DNA from 4 places in the Mycobacterium sp. ITM-2016-00316 genome. Region 1 is predicted to be linked to each of the others. Evidence: predicted binding sites of a transcription regulator. Region 1 holds the regulator's gene; each other region holds the start of a gene.

What was found. The regulator LexA, encoded in region 1, represses DNA repair genes until DNA is damaged. The targets are predictions, from matches to a motif close to CGAACANNTGTTCG.
Region 2: C6A86_RS02140 (HNH endonuclease signature motif containing protein) is a predicted target of LexA. The motif match lies at 1,627-1,640, and genes of this name have one in related genera.
Region 3: C6A86_RS27490 (DUF222 domain-containing protein) is a predicted target of LexA. The motif match lies at 2,515-2,528, and genes of this name have one in related genera.
Region 4: C6A86_RS10825 (HNH endonuclease signature motif containing protein) is a predicted target of LexA. The motif match lies at 2,454-2,467, and genes of this name have one in related genera.

What each region holds. Positions count from the first base shown of each region.
Region 1 covers NZ_CP134398.1:2,421,711-2,426,073, reverse strand. Annotated here, with positions in the region: gene C6A86_RS11650 (PhzF family phenazine biosynthesis protein) at 1-321, shown strand, start outside; gene nrdR (transcriptional regulator NrdR) at 323-784, opposite strand; gene C6A86_RS11640 (LysM peptidoglycan-binding domain-containing protein) at 859-1,356, opposite strand; gene C6A86_RS11635 (MarR family winged helix-turn-helix transcriptional regulator) at 1,532-1,963, shown strand; partial or broken gene C6A86_RS11630 (organic hydroperoxide resistance protein) at 1,983-2,404, shown strand; gene C6A86_RS11625 (hypothetical protein) at 2,397-2,843, shown strand; gene lexA (transcriptional repressor LexA) at 2,876-3,550, shown strand; gene C6A86_RS11615 (hypothetical protein) at 3,557-4,363, opposite strand, start outside.
Region 2 covers NZ_CP134398.1:467,355-471,717, reverse strand. Annotated here, with positions in the region: gene C6A86_RS02145 (hypothetical protein) at 125-1,321, shown strand; gene C6A86_RS02140 (HNH endonuclease signature motif containing protein) at 1,785-3,095, shown strand; gene C6A86_RS02135 (FAD-dependent oxidoreductase) at 3,300-4,253, shown strand; gene C6A86_RS02130 (hypothetical protein) at 4,269-4,363, opposite strand, start outside.
Region 3 covers NZ_CP134398.1:5,668,699-5,673,061, forward strand. Annotated here, with positions in the region: gene C6A86_RS27475 (SRPBCC family protein) at 1-410, shown strand, start outside; gene C6A86_RS27480 (FAD-binding oxidoreductase) at 421-1,830, opposite strand; gene C6A86_RS27485 (DUF4262 domain-containing protein) at 1,864-2,331, shown strand; gene C6A86_RS27490 (DUF222 domain-containing protein) at 2,533-4,152, shown strand; gene C6A86_RS27495 (class I SAM-dependent methyltransferase) at 4,158-4,363, opposite strand, start outside.
Region 4 covers NZ_CP134398.1:2,259,496-2,263,858, reverse strand. Annotated here, with positions in the region: gene C6A86_RS10835 (SMP-30/gluconolactonase/LRE family protein) at 1-19, shown strand, start outside; gene C6A86_RS10830 (thioesterase family protein) at 39-854, shown strand; gene C6A86_RS10825 (HNH endonuclease signature motif containing protein) at 977-2,311, opposite strand; gene C6A86_RS10820 (hypothetical protein) at 2,569-2,700, shown strand; gene C6A86_RS10815 (NAD(P)/FAD-dependent oxidoreductase) at 2,865-4,363, opposite strand, start outside.

The sequences.
Region 1 (4,363 bases):
CTGGTCATCTACGACCTGGCTTCGATCGACGAGGTGCTCGCCGCCGACCCGGCCGATTACCCCGACGATGCCGAGCACTACCTGTGGGCGTGGACCGACCGCGAGCGGGGAGCGCTGCGGTCGCGGACATTCGCGCCACAGCTCGGGATCGCCGAGGACGAGGCCACCGGTTCGGCAGCGGTGCGGATGACCGACTATCTGAGCCGGGACCTGCTCATCACGCAGGGCAAGGGATCCGAGATCCGCACCTGGTGGGATGCGACGGGTTGGGTGAAGATCGCCGGCCGGGTCGTCGAGGACACCGGGGTGCGGCTCGACTGATTCAGCCGGACGTGGAGACGCGGTGCGCGCGCAGCGCTTCGATCTCGCGCTCGAAATCGTCGGCCGAGGTGAACGACCGGTACACCGAGGCGAACCTCAGGTAGGCGACCTCATCGAGATCGCGCAGCGGCCCGAGGATGGCCAAACCCACTTCGTTGCTGGGGATCTCGGGTGATCCCGCGGCACGCACCGCATCCTCGACCTGCTGGGCAAGGAGGTTGAGCGCATCGTCGTCGACCTGCCGGCCCTGACATGCCCGGCGCACACCCTTGATGACTTTCTCTCTGCTGAACGGCTCGGTGACACCGCTGCGTTTGACGACCGCGAGCACCGCGGTCTCCACGGTGGTGAACCGTCGCCCGCATTCCGGGCAGGATCGACGACGCCGGATGGCCTGGCCCTCATCGGTTTCCCGGGAGTCCACGACACGCGAATCCGGGTGACGACAGAACGGACAGTGCATCACCGCTCCTTTGCCGCACCGCAGGTGGACGAGATCGAATGTCTTCGAGCCTACCTGGGTGAAGCGGGGCGGCATCAACCGATCGGTGCGATGAGGGTCTGCCCGGCCTGCACCGTGCCGGTTTCGAGCTTGTTGAGCTCGCGGATGCGCTCGACCACCGGGGCCGTGGGCACATCGGGTGCCACCCGGTGTGCGATGTGTTGCAGCGTTTCACCGTCCTGCACGTAGACCACCGACAGCCGGGTGGGCATCTGCACGGGCTCCTCGATGGGGCCGCCCAACTGTGCAACCAGCCCGAGCCACAACGTGATCCCGCCGGCCAGCAGCGCCAGCAGCACCGTGGCGCCGGGGGTGATCGGGCGACGCCGGCGCGAGGCGCGCGACATCAGCACGCCGGTGCCGCGGTGGCCCAGTGGCGCACCCCCCGGACGACGCGCCGGCTGCACGCGGCGGCGGCGCACCACGACATCGCGGGGCAACGGCCACACCTCGGCGGCCGTCGACGGCTGCGCCGCGGGGGCCGGGGCATAGGCACTGTGCCGGGTGATCGGCCGAGCTTCGAGAATTGTCATCTGACTGCCTCTCCGAGTAGGTGGCGTTCGCTTCTGTGTTCGAATGCTAGTCGATCATGTGTTCGATGAATAGAACATGTGATCGAACTGTTGCGAAACGATAGACGAGGCCACCGACAAGCGATTCGGGCCGATTTCAATTGCGCACAATTTAATTGTGCAATACGCTTGCAGCGTGCAGACCGCCCGACTCGACGACCAGTTGTGCTTCGCGCTGTACTCCGCGTCGCGGGCGGTCACGGCGGCCTACCGGCCGCTGCTGGACGAACTCGGCATCACCTACCCGCAGTACCTCGTGCTGCTGGTGCTGTGGGAGGAAGAGCACTGTTCGGTCGGGCACCTGGGCCATCGCCTGCACCTCGATTCCGGCACGCTGTCGCCGCTGCTGAAGCGGCTGGAGAACAGCGGACTGGTGGTCCGGCAGCGCGCCGCCGATGACGAACGTCGCGTCGAAGTGACCGTGACGCCCGCCGGGCGAGCATTGCAGGCGCGTGCCGCCTGCATACCCGAACGGCTGCTGCGGTCGTCGAACACCTCCGAGGGTGACCTCGCGGCGCTGCGCGACGTGCTGCGCGGACTGGTGGACCACCTGGATTCCCTGCAGTGACAACACGAAAGGACCGACCATGAAGACGCTCTACACCGCGGAGGCACTCGCCACCGGCGAGGGCCGCGACGGACACGGACGCACATCGGACGGGAAGGTCGATGTGGCACTGAGCATCCCGAAGGAAATGGGCGGCTCGGGCGCGGGCACCAACCCCGAGCAGTTGTTCGCCGTCGGATACGCCGCCTGCTTCCACTCCGCGCTGCGCCTGGTCGCGCGCCAGCAGAAGGCCGACGTCTCCGATTCCGCGGTCGGCGCCCGGGTGGTGCTCGGATCCGGCGACGACGGCGCCTTCGGCCTGGCCGTCGAGCTCAGATCACCCTGCCGAACGTGGATCACGCGACGGCACAGCAGCTCGCCGAGGCCGCCCACCGGGTCTGCCCGTACTCCAACGCCACCCGCGGCAACATCGAGGTCACCCTGACGGTGGCCGATGAGTGAGCTTCCGGCCCCACCGCCGACCACCCGGGCACGCACCATCGCGCGGCTGGCCCTTGCGGGCGCCATGATCTTCGCCGGTTTCAGTCACCTGTTCTGGGCGCGCGAGGAGTTCCAGGCCCAGGTCCCCACGTGGGTGCCGATGGACGCCGACGGCGTGGTGATGGCCTCGGGCGGTGTCGAGATCACCCTCGGCGTCGGACTGGCCCTGCTGCGGCGCGACCGTGTGCTGGTCGGCCGGCTACTCGCCGCGTTCTTCGTGCTGATCTTCCCCGGCAACATCGCGCAATTCGTCAACCACGCCGACGGTTTCGGTCTCAACAGCGATACCAGCCGGTTCGTCCGCCTGCTGTTCCAGCCCGTGCTGATCGCGTGGGCACTGTGGTCGACGGCGGTGCCGCGGGGCGCAGGCGGATCCGACACGCCTCGAACACATGTTTGATTATCTGCGCGTCGGCGACTACATTCGGCGCCATGAGCGACAGCACCGAAACCCCTGAGGCACGCTCCAGCCTGACCGAGCGTCAGCGCACCATCCTGGAGGTCATCCGCACCTCCGTGACCAGTCGCGGCTATCCACCCAGCATCCGCGAGATCGGCGATGCCGTCGGCCTGACGTCGACGTCGTCGGTGGCCCATCAGCTGCGCACCCTGGAACGCAAGGGCTACCTGCGCAGGGACCCGAACCGTCCACGCGCGGTGGATGTCCGCGGTTCCGACGAAATGGTGACCCCGGTCGTGGCCACCGATGTCACCGGCTCGGACGCCCTGCCCGAACCCACCTTCGTCCCGGTTCTCGGCAGGATCGCCGCGGGCGGGCCCATCCTGGCCGAACAGGCTGTCGAGGAGGTCTTCCCGCTCCCCCGCGAGTTGGTCGGCGAGGGGTCACTGTTCCTGCTGAAGGTGGTCGGCGAGTCCATGATCGACGCCGCCATCTGCGACGGTGACTGGGTGGTCATCCGTCAGCAGAACGTCGCCGACAACGGTGACATCGTCGCGGCGATGATCGATGGTGAAGCCACCGTCAAGACCTTCAAGCGCACCCGGGGTCAGGTGTGGCTGATGCCGCACAACCCGGCGTTCGACCCCATCGACGGTAACGACGCGGTCGTGCTCGGCAAGGTCGTCACCGTCATCCGCAAGATCTGAGGACGCTCAGTCCGCCCGGACGAATCCGTTCGTCCGGGCGAAGTCCTCACTGGCGAACCAGATCTCGGCCTCGGTATCGCGATATCCCGGGCTACCCGGAGCCCAGTACAGCCCGGTCTTGGTATCTGCCTTGATCGGATAGCCCTCCGGCGCGCGGTAGCGGTCACCGGTGGCGAGCCGCATCGAGGTCCAGCCGGCGTCCTCGGGCTCCTCGTCCTGGATCGCGGCGTGGCGGCCACTGGGAAAATCGGGCTCGTACTCGGGTACGACCATGGTCGGTGGATCGAACTGCCCCGCCGACGTCTCGGGAAGAGTTTCGATGCGCGTGGGCGCGGTGTCGACCGCATCCGGATCATGGTCGAAACTCAGCGGCTCCTCCTGCGGCGCACGCAGTTCCTCGAGCTCATCGCCCTCGACGTCGTGATCGTCGGAGCCGTACTCATCGGAGCCGTACTCGCCGGGTTCCTCGTCGTACTCGTAGTCCTCGTCACCGGATTCGTCATCGGCGGCGCCGGAATCGTTGCCGGTGCCGGTGTCGCCGGGGAGCACCGACGCCCACGGGCTCTGCGGCGTGTAGACGGCCGGTTCGGGCCGGCTGGGATAGCCGGACTCGAAGCGGTCCTCGTACCCGCCGTCGTAGCCGCGCTCGTAGGGGTCGTCGCCGAACTCGTCATCCTCGCGGGGGCGCCGGTTGCGCAGTACGGCGATGGCGACCAGCGCGATCACACCCACCAGCGGGATCAGGCCCAGCAGCCACCACCACGGCGAGGAGTACCACTTGTCGCCGCTGCCCGAGCCGCCGCCGGTGGCTCC
Region 2 (4,363 bases), 2.0 Mb from region 1:
TCGCTCGCAACCACGCGAACAGCGACCGCACAGGGGGCCAAAAGGGAGCCCACATTTTCGCCGCGGGCTCGGCTAGCGTTTGCGACGGCAAACTATCGCATTCGACGCAGGAGTCACTAAAGGTATGGCCAACAAGGTGTTTCGACAGACCCTCACCACGGGCGTTGTTCTTGCCAGCGCCGGCGCCATCGCGCTGACCCCCGTGACCGTGACACCGGAGATTCGTGCCATCGCCGACACGCCGCGCGTCGTCAGCACCGATGTGATGCCGGCCGGGCTGTTCCAGGACCTGCAGCTCATCGGCAACGGCGCCCGCGCCGCGGTCGAACAGAGCATCGACGGCCTGGTGCGAAAGGTTCCCGACATCTGGTGGACCGTCGAGGAGCAGTGGCCCGACGCCGACCTGACCCACTGGAACTACGCCATGGTCGCCAACATGGTCTTTGCGCCGATCACGCCGCTGCTCATCGGGCCGCTCAATGATGCGGTCGCCGAGGCTGTGGCCCGCAACTTCCCGGTGCTCGGCGACCAGATTCGCCAGATCCCCGACCTCGTCGAATACGCCTTCATCCGCCTCGTCGGGCCGCTGCTGAGCGCCATCGGGGGCGCCGGCCAGGCCCACTCCGAGATCTTCTACTCGATGACCACCTGGCGTATCGAGCCGTTCATCGAGGCGATCGTGAAGGCGCCATTCCACGTGATCGACGGCCTGCTCTTCGGTGGCTACGGGGACCTCGGCCCGATCCTGCCCGGCAGGGAAGGGCAGTACATCCCGGCGCCGGGCCTGCTCACCCCGTGGGGCCAGCCGCCGCGGGTCCGCGACATCAAGACGCCGAACGATATCGTCACCACCACGGTCCCCGACACCAACGCGAGCTTGATCAGCCTGTCCACCGGCCGCGACGAGAGTGCCATCGGAACCGATACCGCGGTCACCGAAACCACCACCGACACCGCAGACGAAGACCCCCTGGACACCGCCGTCGAGCCGGTCGTCGAGACCGTCACGCCCGACACCGAGACGGTCGTCGAGACGCCGGAGCCGACCGAGGCCGTCACCCCTGCCGCCGACGCCGAAGTCACTGACACCGAGGCTGATGCCATCAGCGACCAGACAGAGACCACCAAGCCGGCCAAGCCCGCGAAGAAGGACCCGGCCGCCGGAATCCGGCAGGGCATTAAGGACTTCCGCGACAACGTCGGCCGTACTGTCAAGAAACTCACCGGTGGCGGGACGTCGTCGCGCTCTGACTCACAGTCGGGTGGCGACAAGAGCGGATCCACCACGTCGGAGTCCAGCGCCGCCAAGGACTCGGAGTAGCTCGGCACTCACTGTCTGCTGGACCTGGATCGCTACCTCGGCCTCCAGGCCGATGAGCGGTGAGTGCGGTCGCGGTCCACGCTCCTCGGCGGTGAGCAGTGTTTCGGAGTTTCGCGCCCGTGGCGCCGCCCAAGATTCAGGTCCGGCGAGGCGTTTCAGCCATGGGACATCCGGCGCAGCGACAGCGCGGATGGTTCTGCGGGACATTGCGCTTGACCATGATCAGCGTCACCACCAAGCCCCTTCAATCTGTCACCGATGTCCTCAAAATGTCCCTTGCGCGGGGCCTTGATTCGGCGTAGCATCGAACACAAGTTCGAATGCGACGTTGCTCCCATCACCATCCGGTGAGCACAGACCGCGACTCCGGTCGCCGCGAGGTTCGATGGCCCCTTTCGGGCTGTGCGGACCGTTGTGACTGATCGTGCCCCGTTGGGCACCTTCTGTGAAAGTCGGTATCCCTATGGACGCCACTGATCTCGACACCTTTGTTGATGCGTTGATTGATGACCTCACTCCGGTGCCTGCACCCGAGGACGACGCTGATCGCCGGTTGTGTCATCTGCTCGACAGTCCGCGCCGGATCGTTGATGAACAGCCCTTGCTCGCGGTGCTGGCGGCCGCGGTCACCTTGCGCAATCTGGTCGATCATGTGATCGCCCAAGCGGTTGCGGCCGCGGAGCGGGCCGGGATCCCGCCACGCACGCACCTGCGCACGGGCGCTGATCTGCTCACCAGTCTGGGTGTGGCGCCGGGCGCGGCGCACCGGGCCGCGCGGGTCGGGCGGGCGGCACACACGCTGCCGGCGTTGACGCAGTTGCAGCGCCTCGGTGGGATCGGTATCGAGTTCGCCGACGCCATCGGTAAAGGAGTCGCTCACGTCAGCAGCCGGGTCGCCCTGTCCGAGCAGGACCGGGCGGGCGTGGTGACGACGCTGATGATCCAGACCACCCCCTCGGGTGTCGATAAGAAGGCCCGCGAGATCGCCATCGACAGAACCGCCGCCGCTCCGCTCGACGACGGGGCGGTGCCGGTCGCCGAAAACACCGACCTCAACGACATGACCGTGGTGCAGACCGAGGACGGGCGGGTCGCGGCCAGCTTGGATCTCGACGCGCTCACGGCAGAGGAACTGTTGGCCGCGCTGGATCCGCTGTGCCGGCCCATCCCGCTGCCCGACGGATCACCGGACCCACGCCCGACCGGGCGCCGCCGCGCCGACGCGTTCGGGCAGATCATACGAACCTACCTGTCGGGCGCGCAGCGCCCGATGAGCGGTGGTGTGCTGCCGCATGTCACCGTGATCCGCCCCGCCGCAACACCAGGCGTGGACTTTCTCGGCTTCGGTGGTCCCGTCAGCACCCGCACCGCGGACCTCATCACCTGTGACAGCACCCTGACCTCGGTGATCGTCGACGCCGCCGGCGCCCCGCTGGACGTCGGGCGCGCCGAGCGGCTGTTCACACCCGCCATCCGGAAAGGATTGGCCGTCCGCGACCGTGGATGCGCGCACCCCGGCTGCGGAAGACCGGTGTCGTGGTGCGACGCCCACCACATCACACCCTGGAGCAGCGGAGGCTACACCAGCATCGACAACGGCGTCCTGCTGTGCCGACTGCACCACACCGCGATCCACCACGGCGGCTGGCAGGTCTACCTCGGCGCCGACCGCCACCCCTGGTTCATCCCGCCGCACCGCCCGGATGAACCCGAACCGGCGCACCTGCGATCCCATGCCCGACGCACCATGACCGATCTACCCACCGCCGCATAACCAAACTCGCACGGCACCTTGACAACTACACAGTGAACACCGCCCACGCAGGCGGGTCCGGCGGGGAGCAACACGCCGCCAGACCCGCCACCACGAACCGCACTTGTGGTCGCGGAGTTCGAGCGAATCACGAAAGTCACTGACGACAAACGTGATTCGTGAGAACACCAGGCCATGATCGATTCGAACGGGTAACTTCGAACCGTGACCACATCGCTGCGGGCCGTCGTGGTCGGCTCCGGGATCAGCGGGCTGACCACGGCCATCTCGCTGCTGGAGGCCGGCCACGAGGTACGGATGGTGACCGCCGAAGGCGCCATGTCCACGACCTCGGCAGTGGCGGCGGCGGTGTGGTTCCCGACCCATGTCGCACCGTGGGAGCGCGTATCGAGTTGGGGCGCGCATACTTTCGATGTGCTGGCCGAGCAGGCCGCGGCGCTCGTCCCGGGGGTGGTCATGCGCGAGTCGCTCAGCCTCTATCGGGAGCCGCCGGGCGAGCCCGCGTGGACGGCCGCCGTCGGCAAGGTCCGGCCCGCCGATACACACGAGCTCCCGCCGGGTTACCCGTACGGGTTGCGCTACACGGTGCCGTTGGCGGAGATGCCCCGTTACCTGCCATGGCTGGGCGCCCGGTTCCGCGACCTCGGTGGGCAGGTGGCCCAGCGGCTGCTGCGGTCACTGGACGAGGTGGGCGACGACGCCGATGTCGTGATCAATTGTGCCGGCCTCGGCGCGGGCGAACTGGTCGACGATCCCTCGGTGTACCCGGTGCGGGGTCAGATCCTGCGGGTCAGCAATCCCGGCCTGACGATGTCGGTCCGCGACGAGGGGCATCCGGGCGGCCGCGCCTACGTGCATCCACGGAGCGAGGACTGCATTGTGGGCGGCACCCTGGACGAGGGGCAATGGGACACCACGGTCGACCCGGCCGTCGGCGCGGCGATCCTGGCGCGGTGTGCCGACCTGGTGCCCGCGTTACGCGACGCTCGAGTGCTCGGGCAGGTCGTCGGACTGCGACCCGGGCGTCCGACCGTCCGGCTCGAGGAGAGTGGGAGGTTGAGATCCGGCGCACGAGTGGTGCACAACTACGGACACGGCGGTTCGGGGATCACATTGTGCTGGGGCTGCGCCCGCGAGGTCACCGCGCTCATCGGCTGACCCGGCCGGACCTGATCAGCGGAAGTACTGCTCGCCACCGGACGGGTAGCCGCCACCGGTGGTGGTGACGTGCACGTGGTCGTAATGGCCGTAACCGCCGGAACCCGCCG
Region 3 (4,363 bases), 2.7 Mb from region 1:
AGGTATACGCGCTGATCACCGACCTTTCGACGCTGGCAGCGCTGGCCGAAGAAGCCCACGCCATGCACTGGGCGAAGGGACACTCCACGGTCGCCCCCGGAGCCGTGTTCAAGGGCGAGAATCGCAACGGTTCGAAGTCCTGGACTACCACCTGCACCATCACCGATGCCGCCCCGGGGTCGACGTTCGCGTTCGACGTGAAATCGGCGGTGTTCCCGGTGGCGCACTGGCGTTACGACATCGCCCCGGCCGACGGCGGGTGCACCGTCACCGAGTCGATGTGGGACCGTCGGGCCGGATGGTTCAAGAAGGTCGCCGGCCTGGCCACCGGCGTCAGTGACCGGGCCGGCGCCAACGCCGAGCACATCAAGGTCACCCTGCAGCGGCTCAAGGAGCGCGCGGAAGCTTGAGCGCGTCCGCTCAGGGCTTCCGCGTGATCACGTCGGCGACCCTGGCGATGGGCGAGGTCGTGCGGCGGCCGTTGGCCTCATGCCGGTCGGCGAGTTTGTAGGCGATGTAGAGGCCGCGCACCCCGAGCCAGCGCATCGGCTCGGGCTCCCAGTTGCGCGACTGGTGGCCGACCCAGGGCAGTTCGGTGATCGGTGTGTTCCGGGTCAGCACCAGGTCGGCCAGGGTGCGGCCGGCGAGGTTCGTCGCCGTCACACCGTGCCCGACATAGCCGCCCGCCCAGCCCAGGCCGGTGGCGCGGTCCAGCGCGACACCGGCTTCCCAGTCGCGCGGCACCGCGAGCACGCCGCACCAGCCGTGCGCGATGGGAATGTCGCGGACCTGCGGCAGGATCGAGTGCAGCACGTCGGCCAGCAGACGGATGGTGCGGGCGGGCACCTGACCGTCCTGATCGGTGCGTGACCCGAACCGGTAGGGCACGCTGCGCCCGCCGATGGCGATGCGGTCATCGACGGTCCGCTGCGCGTAGAAGAATCCGTGCGCGGTGTCGCCTACGGTTTCGCGTCCCTGCCAACCGATTTCGTCCCAGATATGAGCGGGGATCGGGTCGGTGGCGATCATCGAGCTGTTCATCGGCAGCCAGCGCCTGCGCAGTCCGGGAAGCGCGGGCGTGAAGCCCTCGGTGGCCCGCAGCACGATCGGCGCGCGCACGGTGCCGGTCCTGGTGACGGCCCTGCCCTGCTGGATCTCGATGACCGCGGACTGTTCGTGGATGGTGACCCCGAGGCGTTCGACGGTGTCGGCCAGCCCGGCGGCCAGCGCGGCCGGCTGGATGCGCGCGCAGTCCGGGCTGTGATAGGCCGAGACCAGCCCATCGATGTTGATGCGTTGCGCTGCCTGCTCTTTGGTGAGTTCGACGACATCGTTGCACCAGCGGCGCTCTTCGGCGACACTCGCAGCCAATCGCGCCGCCTGCGCGGGGTTCCGGGCGATCTCCAGGTTGCCGCCCTTGGCCGCACCGGCGTCGATCCCTTCCCGGTCGGCCACCTCGATGACCTCGTCGACGGACTCGTTGAGCGCCCGTTGCCAGGCCAGAACCTTTTCGCGGCCATAGGTTTTCGCCATCCGATTGCGATCGCCGGGAACAAGTCCGGACAGCCAGCCACCGTTTCGGCCCGATGCGCCGAAGCCGGCGAAGCGAGCCTCCAGCACGGTGATCCGCAGCGACGGGTCGGCCTTCTTGAGGTAGTAGGCCGTCCACAGACCGGTGTAGCCGGCGCCGACGATGCAGACATCGGCGTCGCGATCCCCTGGCAGCCGTGGCCGCAGCGACGGCATCTTGTCGAACCAGTGCGAGACACGACCATTGATGGTGGACACCCAGTGATTCTGCCAGGCCGGGTTGTCGGTGGTGCGGCGCATCGTGTCTGCCAAGACCGACGAAAGGGGCACACCATGTGCTGGCAATGCGATCATCCGGGGGCAACCCGGCAGGACTACCTCGACGTGCTGCGGGGCGTCGTCATGCAGAACGGCTGGGCGGTGCAGTATGTCGAGGCCGACCCGCCGTTCGCGTACACCGCCGGGCTGAGCGAGGCCGGCCTGCCCGAACTGCTCATCACGGGCCTTCCGCCCGCGCGCTCCACGCAACTGCTGAACGAGATGGCGCACTACATGGTGCACGAGGTCGAGCCCGCGCCCGGCGACACCATGACGTTTCCGGACGATTCGTGTGCGGAGTTCGTCGAGGTGACCCACCCGGACGTCCACATGGGATGGGCGGTGGCGTTCCGCGGCGGCCCGATCCGGGGTCTGCAGATCGTCTGGCGAGACGAACGCGGCCACTCGCCGTGGTGCCCCGACTTCAACGGCGGGGGTCGGCGGCAACCGATTCTCGGGACGCGAGGGCCGGTCGACACCTGAGCGTAGACGGCGGGAGGGCGCCCGATCCGGGCTTCCCTCCCGTCGTTCTCGCCCCGAGTCTCCGGATAGCTCCACCTCGAAAGTGCCCGCCTATGAGCGACTTTCGAGCGACAGCCGAGTCCCAGAAATTTCTTTGGACTCATTGATCACACCGGTCACTTTGTCGGGTTTCTTGTCGGTGATCGCACGTATGTTCGAGTCATGAACAGCGATGTGGCCGGTGGTCGGGATGCGGTGCAGCACGCGCTGTCCGATCGCGCCGCCTCCGTCAAGGCGCTGCTGGACGCCGACTTCACCATGTTCGACACCGCCGAACTGCTGGCACTGCTGTCTGAGCGTGAGCAGCAGGCCCGCGCCGACACCGCCGTCGATCACCGCATCCTGGCCGCCCTGATGGACCGGGCCACCCCGCACGAGATCGGCGGCAAAACCTGGACCGACGTACTGACCACCCGCGACCGCCTCAGCGCCACCGAAGCCGCCCGGCGCATCACCGCCGCCCGCGACCTCGGGCCGCGGCACACCATGACCGGCGAAGTCCTGGAACCAGTGCTGGCGGCGTGCGCGGCCGCACTGGCCGCCGGCAGGATCACCACCGGGCACATCACCATCATCCGCACCACGCTGAACAAGGCCTCCGCCTACCTGGATGCCACCGCGCGCGGGCAACTGGAATCCACACTGGTCGATATCGCCGCCACCAACACCCCCGAAACGCTGCAGAAAGCCGCCGATCACGCGCTGGCTCTGATCAACCCCGACGGCGATGGCCCCGACCCGGCACGACACCGGCGCGGGCTGAGCATCGGTCCCCAAGACGTCGACGGTATGGCCAAAGTGTCGGGCTGGGTGGACGCCGAATTCGCCGCCTACCTACGCACCATCCTCGACGTCTGGGCACGACCGGGCATCAACAACCCCGACGACGAAAAGCCCCAAAACAATCCCGACCCCAACCCACTCGACGAAGACCCTGTCGAACCCGACACCGAACCCGAGGACGAGGGTGTGGACGAGGACGAGGACGAAGGCGAGACAGAGACAGAAGGCGAGACAGAGGCAGAGGCCGCATCAGCAGAGGTCAAACCGGAGGTTGAGCCCGAATCGGAGGTTGAGCCCCAGCCTCAGACCGAGGTCGAGTTCGAGGTGCCCGGGCCCGCCGGCCCGCCGCCCACGTGGGACCCCGACGAATTTCTGCGCGACCCCCGCACCCAGTCCCAACGCAACCACGACGCCATCAAAGCCGTCCTACGCGACACCCTGATGTCCAAGCGCCTCGGGCAACACAACGGCCTACCCGTCACCCTGGTCGTCTCCACCACGCTCAAAGAACTGGAGGCCGGCGCCGGGATCGCGGTCACCGGCGCGGGCACCCTCATGCCCATGCGCGATCTGATCCGGCTGGCCGAACACGCCCACCACTACCTGATCGTCTACCGCCACCACACCGCCGAACCGCTCTACATGGGCCGCTCCAAACGGTTGGCCACCAAAGCCCAACGACTACTGCTCTACAACCGCGACCGCGGCTGCACCCGACCCGGCTGCACCCAAGCAGCGTGCCGCTGCCAGGCCCACCACGCCAACCCCAGCTGGAACAACGGCGGACTCACCGACGCACCCGACCTCGGACTGGGCTGCGGACCCGACAACCAACTCGCCGAACTGGGCTGGACCAACACCATCGACCCCGTCACCGGCCGCGTGCACTGGCACCCACCACCACTGATGGACACCGGCGCCGACACCCTCAACCACCACTTCCACCCCGAAGAACTCTTCCCACCACCACAACCCGACGGACAGGACAACGACCCGTGACTGCCTCAGAACGAATAGCGGTGGTATTGCGCCATATAACGCAATACCGACACCCTCGACATCGCGTTTGCCAGCAGCCGGTAGGCCGGACGCACCAGATCGAAAGCCACAGTGTCAAAAGGGGATACCCAGGCCAGCAGCCGCGTGCCGGGGACATTCCGCAGGATGTCATCGGGACCGTTGACCGCCCAGCGCAGGGTGGCACCCGAAC
Region 4 (4,363 bases), 160 kb from region 1:
CGACATCCCCGCTGCCTGACCCTCTGGAGACAACGACCGTGTCGGACTGCTACTACGAGCTCCTCGACGCCGACGACCCCGTCGGTGAGCGATTCGCCGCCACCGATCTGGTGCGCAGCACCTGGTCGGCGTCCATCCAGCACGGCGCCCCGCCGTCGGCGCTGCTGGTGCGTGCCCTGGAACGCTGCGAGCAGCGCGAGGACACCCGGCTGAGCCGGGTGCTGATCGACCTACTGGGTCCGGTGCCCGCCGAGGGTGACCTGTGGGTGCGGGCGCGCCGGGAACGCGCGGGTACGCAGATCGAGTTGATCACCGCCGAGATGCTCGCCCCCGGCCCGGACGGCTCCCCGCGCGCCGTCGCGCGCGCCAGCGGGTGGCGGTTGCAGCAGCAGGACACCACCGAGGTGGTGCACGCCCCGGCCCCGCCACTGCGTCCGCTGGCGCAGGCACGCAGCCGGGACATGGCCAAGGATTGGGATACCAACTACGTGCACAGCATCGACTGGCGTTGGCTGACACAACCTTTGGCCGACGGTCCCGGTGAATCCTGGTTGAGTCCCACCGTCGACGTCGTCAAGGGCGAAACGATGACACCGTTGCAGCGACTGTTCACGGTGGCCGATGACGCGAACGGGATCGGCACCAAGATCGACATCCGGCAATGGACATTTCTCAATACCGACCTGGTGGTGCACATCCACCGGGTGCCGGAGGGGCCGTGGATCGGCATCCGGGCCGAGACGAACTACGGCCCCGACGGCATCGGCACCACCCTGGGCACCCTGTTCGACGAACAGGGCCCGGTCGGCGCCATTCAACAGTCGGTGCTGGTGCGCCGCAGGCAGAGTCGCTAGCGGTCCGACTCCGACCGGAGCGCCGGCCTGGTGCGGCGTGGCGGGTCCGGCGCGGTTGTCTATGCCGGTTCCCGCCTCCGCTCAATGTCTCTGTGGAGTTTTCAAGGTGCGTGGAACGTTGGTTATGCGGCGGTGGGCAGGGTGGTCATGGTGCGTCGGGCGTGGGAGCGCAGGTGTGCCGGTTCGGGACCGGCCGGGTCATGCGGTGGGATGAACCAGGGGTGGCGGTCAGCGCCGAGGTAGACCTGCCAGCCGCCGTGGTGGATCGCGGTGTGGTGCAGTCGACACAGCAGCACCCCGTTGTCGATGCTGGTGTGCCCACCGCTGCTCCAGGGAGTGATGTGGTGGGCATCGCACCAGGACACCGGCCTGCCGCAGCCGGGGAATGCGCAGCCCCGGTCGCGGATACCCAGTGCTTTGCGCAGCGCCGGGGTGAACAGTCGCTCGGCGCGCCCGAGGTCCAGGGGTATGCCCGAGTGGTCGACGAGCACCGTGGTCAGGGTGCTGTCGCAGGCAATCAGGTCCGCGGTGCGGGTGCTGACCGGGCCGGTGAACCCCAGTGAATCCACAGCCCCCTCGGCCCCCGCTGCGGCGCCCACTGGTGCGGCGGGGCGGATGAGGGTGACGTGCGGCAGCACACCACCGCTCATCGGGCGCTGCGAGCTCGACAGGTAGGTCCGCATGATCTGACCGAACGCGTCGGCGCGGCGCCGCCCGGTCGGGCGGGGGTCCGGTGACCCGTCGGGCAGCGGGATGGGCCGGCACAGCGGATCCAGCGCGGCGAGTAGTTCCTCCGCCGTGAGCGCGTCGAGATCGAGGCTGGCCGTTACCCGCCCGTCCTCGGTCTGCACCACGGTCATGTCGTTGAGGTCGGTGTTTTCGGCGACCGGCACCGCCCCGTCGTCCTGCGGCGATGTGGCGGCTTTCGCGATGGCGATCTCGCGGGCCTTCTTGTCCACCCCGGGCGGGGTGGTCTGAATCATCAACGACGTCACCACGCCCGCCCGGTCCTGCTCGGACAACGCAACCCTGCCCGACACATGCGCGACTCCTTTGCCGATGGCGTCGGCGAATTCGATACCGACCCCGCCCAGACGCTGAGCCCGCGTCAACGCCGGCAACGTCGGCGCCGCCCGCCCCACCCGCGCCGCGCGGTACGCCGCACCGGGAGCCATGCCGCAGCTGATGAGCAGGTCGCTGCCCGTGCGCAGGTGTTTGCGCGCCGGGATCCCGACGCGCTCCGCGGCCGCAACCGCCTGGGCGATCACGTGATCGAACAGGTTGCGCAAGGTGACTGCCGCCGCCAACACCGCCAGCAGCGGTTGCTCATCGAGCACCCGCCGCGGAGAGTCCAACAGATCAAACAACCGGCGATCGGCATCGTCATCGGGCGGCGGCGCAACAGCAAGATCATCGATCAGCGCATCAATGATGGAATCGAGATGGGTGGCGTCCATAGGGATACCGACTTTCACAGAAGGTGCCCAACGGGCACGATCAGTCAATACGGCTCGCACAGTCCCGTAGGACCGTCGAACCTCGCGGCGACCGGAGTCGCGGTCTGTGCTCACCGGGTGGAGATGGGAGCAACGTCGCATTCGAACTTGTGTTCGATATTACTCCGAATCATGGCCCCGTGCAAGCACTGACATCAAGACATCGGTGACGGTTCGGATGACTTGGTGACCGACCTTCTGCCTCGCGGAGTGGGTTTGTGGTTGTCGATGAACCCATCGATCCCGGCGTCGGTCTGGCCATCGCGCAGTGGCCCGGTGACGCGCCCCGCGAGGCGCTCTCGGCGTTCCGTGTCGAGCACGGCATCTCGCGGAAATCGTTCTACGCGTGACCCAAACGGGTCAGGACCGCTGCGTACCGCACAGGAAACGTCCGGACTCGATCATGGGCTGATCAGTGTGCACGAACGGATGCACGCGATGGGCTTGGACCAGGTGCCTTCCACAGCCCCGCGCAAGGGAAATTTCAAGGATATGGGTGGCAGCTCGGCTGGTGTCAGCCCAGCACGTGATCCCCATCGGCGAGCACGCCGGTGCGCTTCCAGTACTCCACCGACCCGAACGGACTCAGCACGTAGACACCACCGTCGGGCGATTTGTACCAGGAGTGCTCGATGGACGGATGCCCCCACATCAGGGTGGCCACCTCGTCCTGAAGCTCACGGTTGTAGCGCGCATAGGCCTCGGCGGTGGGTTCGATGGTGCGCTTGCCCCGCTCGATCACCGTCCGCAGCGCCGCACCGATGTAGCGCATCTGGCATTCCAGCATGAAGATCACGCTGCCGGCGTGGGCGAGGCCGGTACCCGGCCCGGCCATCATGAAGAAGTTCGGGAATCCGTTCACCGAAACACCGTTGAAGGCGGCGGGTTTACCCTCCCAGACCGCGGATATCGGTACCCCGTCGCGGCCGATCACCTCCATCGGGCAGAGCACCTCCGAGGCGCGGAAACCGGTGGCCAACACGATGACGTCAACCTCATGGCGGCCTTCTGCGGTGCTGATCGAAGTCCCGTCGATATCGGTGATCGGATCGTTGACGAACGTCACATGCTCGCGCCGCAAGCAGCGCAACCAGCTGCCGTTGTCCTGCAACATGCGTTTGGCCATCGGCGGATAGTCCGGGGTGACCTTGGCGGCGAGATCTGGCATATCGCCGACTTGGTCCTGGATCCACTTCGCGAAGAACTCGCGCCGGGCGGCGCTGGCCTCGTTCGCGGTGCGCGGGAAGTCATGCCAATCAGGGTCCGCGCGAACCAGTTCCAGCATCTTGTCGCTGGACTGCCACATGAGCATGAAGCGATACCAGCGGGAGTACCCCGGCAGGTGACGCATCGCCCAGCGCTCACCGTCGGTGACGCTCGCGTGGTAACGCGGGTTGGGCGCCATCCACTGTGCGGTGCGCTGGAACACCACCAGGTGTTCGACCTCGTCGACGATGGCGGGGCCGATCTGGAAACCACTGGCGCCGGCGCCGATGAGGGCGACCCGCTTACCGCGCAGGTCCACCGAATGATCCCACTGGGCCGAGTGGAAGGCCGGGCCCGCAAAATCTTCCAGCCCGGGAAGATCCGGGATGAGCGGCCGGTTGAGGAAGCCGACGCCGGAAACGATCGCCGAGGCCGTCCGCTGCTCCGTCGAGCCGTCGGCATCGCGCAGGGTCACCGTCCACTGACCCGTCCGGTCATCCCACTGCGCGCGCGTCGCCTCTCGGCCCCACGAGACATGGGCGTCGATCTGGTGGTCCTTCATCACCGAGCGGAAGTAGTCGTACAACTCGGGCTGGCGAGTGTAGTAGGCGCTGAAATCGCCGACGTGCTCGAAGGAGTACGAGTAGAAGTGGCTCGCCACGTCCACCCGGCAGCCGGGATAGCTGTTCTCGAACCAGGTACCGCCGACATCGGGGTTCTTGTCGACGACCTCGAACGGAATTCCGGCCTCCTGCAACCGGATCGCAGCCAGCAGACCCGAGGCGCCGAAACCGATGATGAGCACCG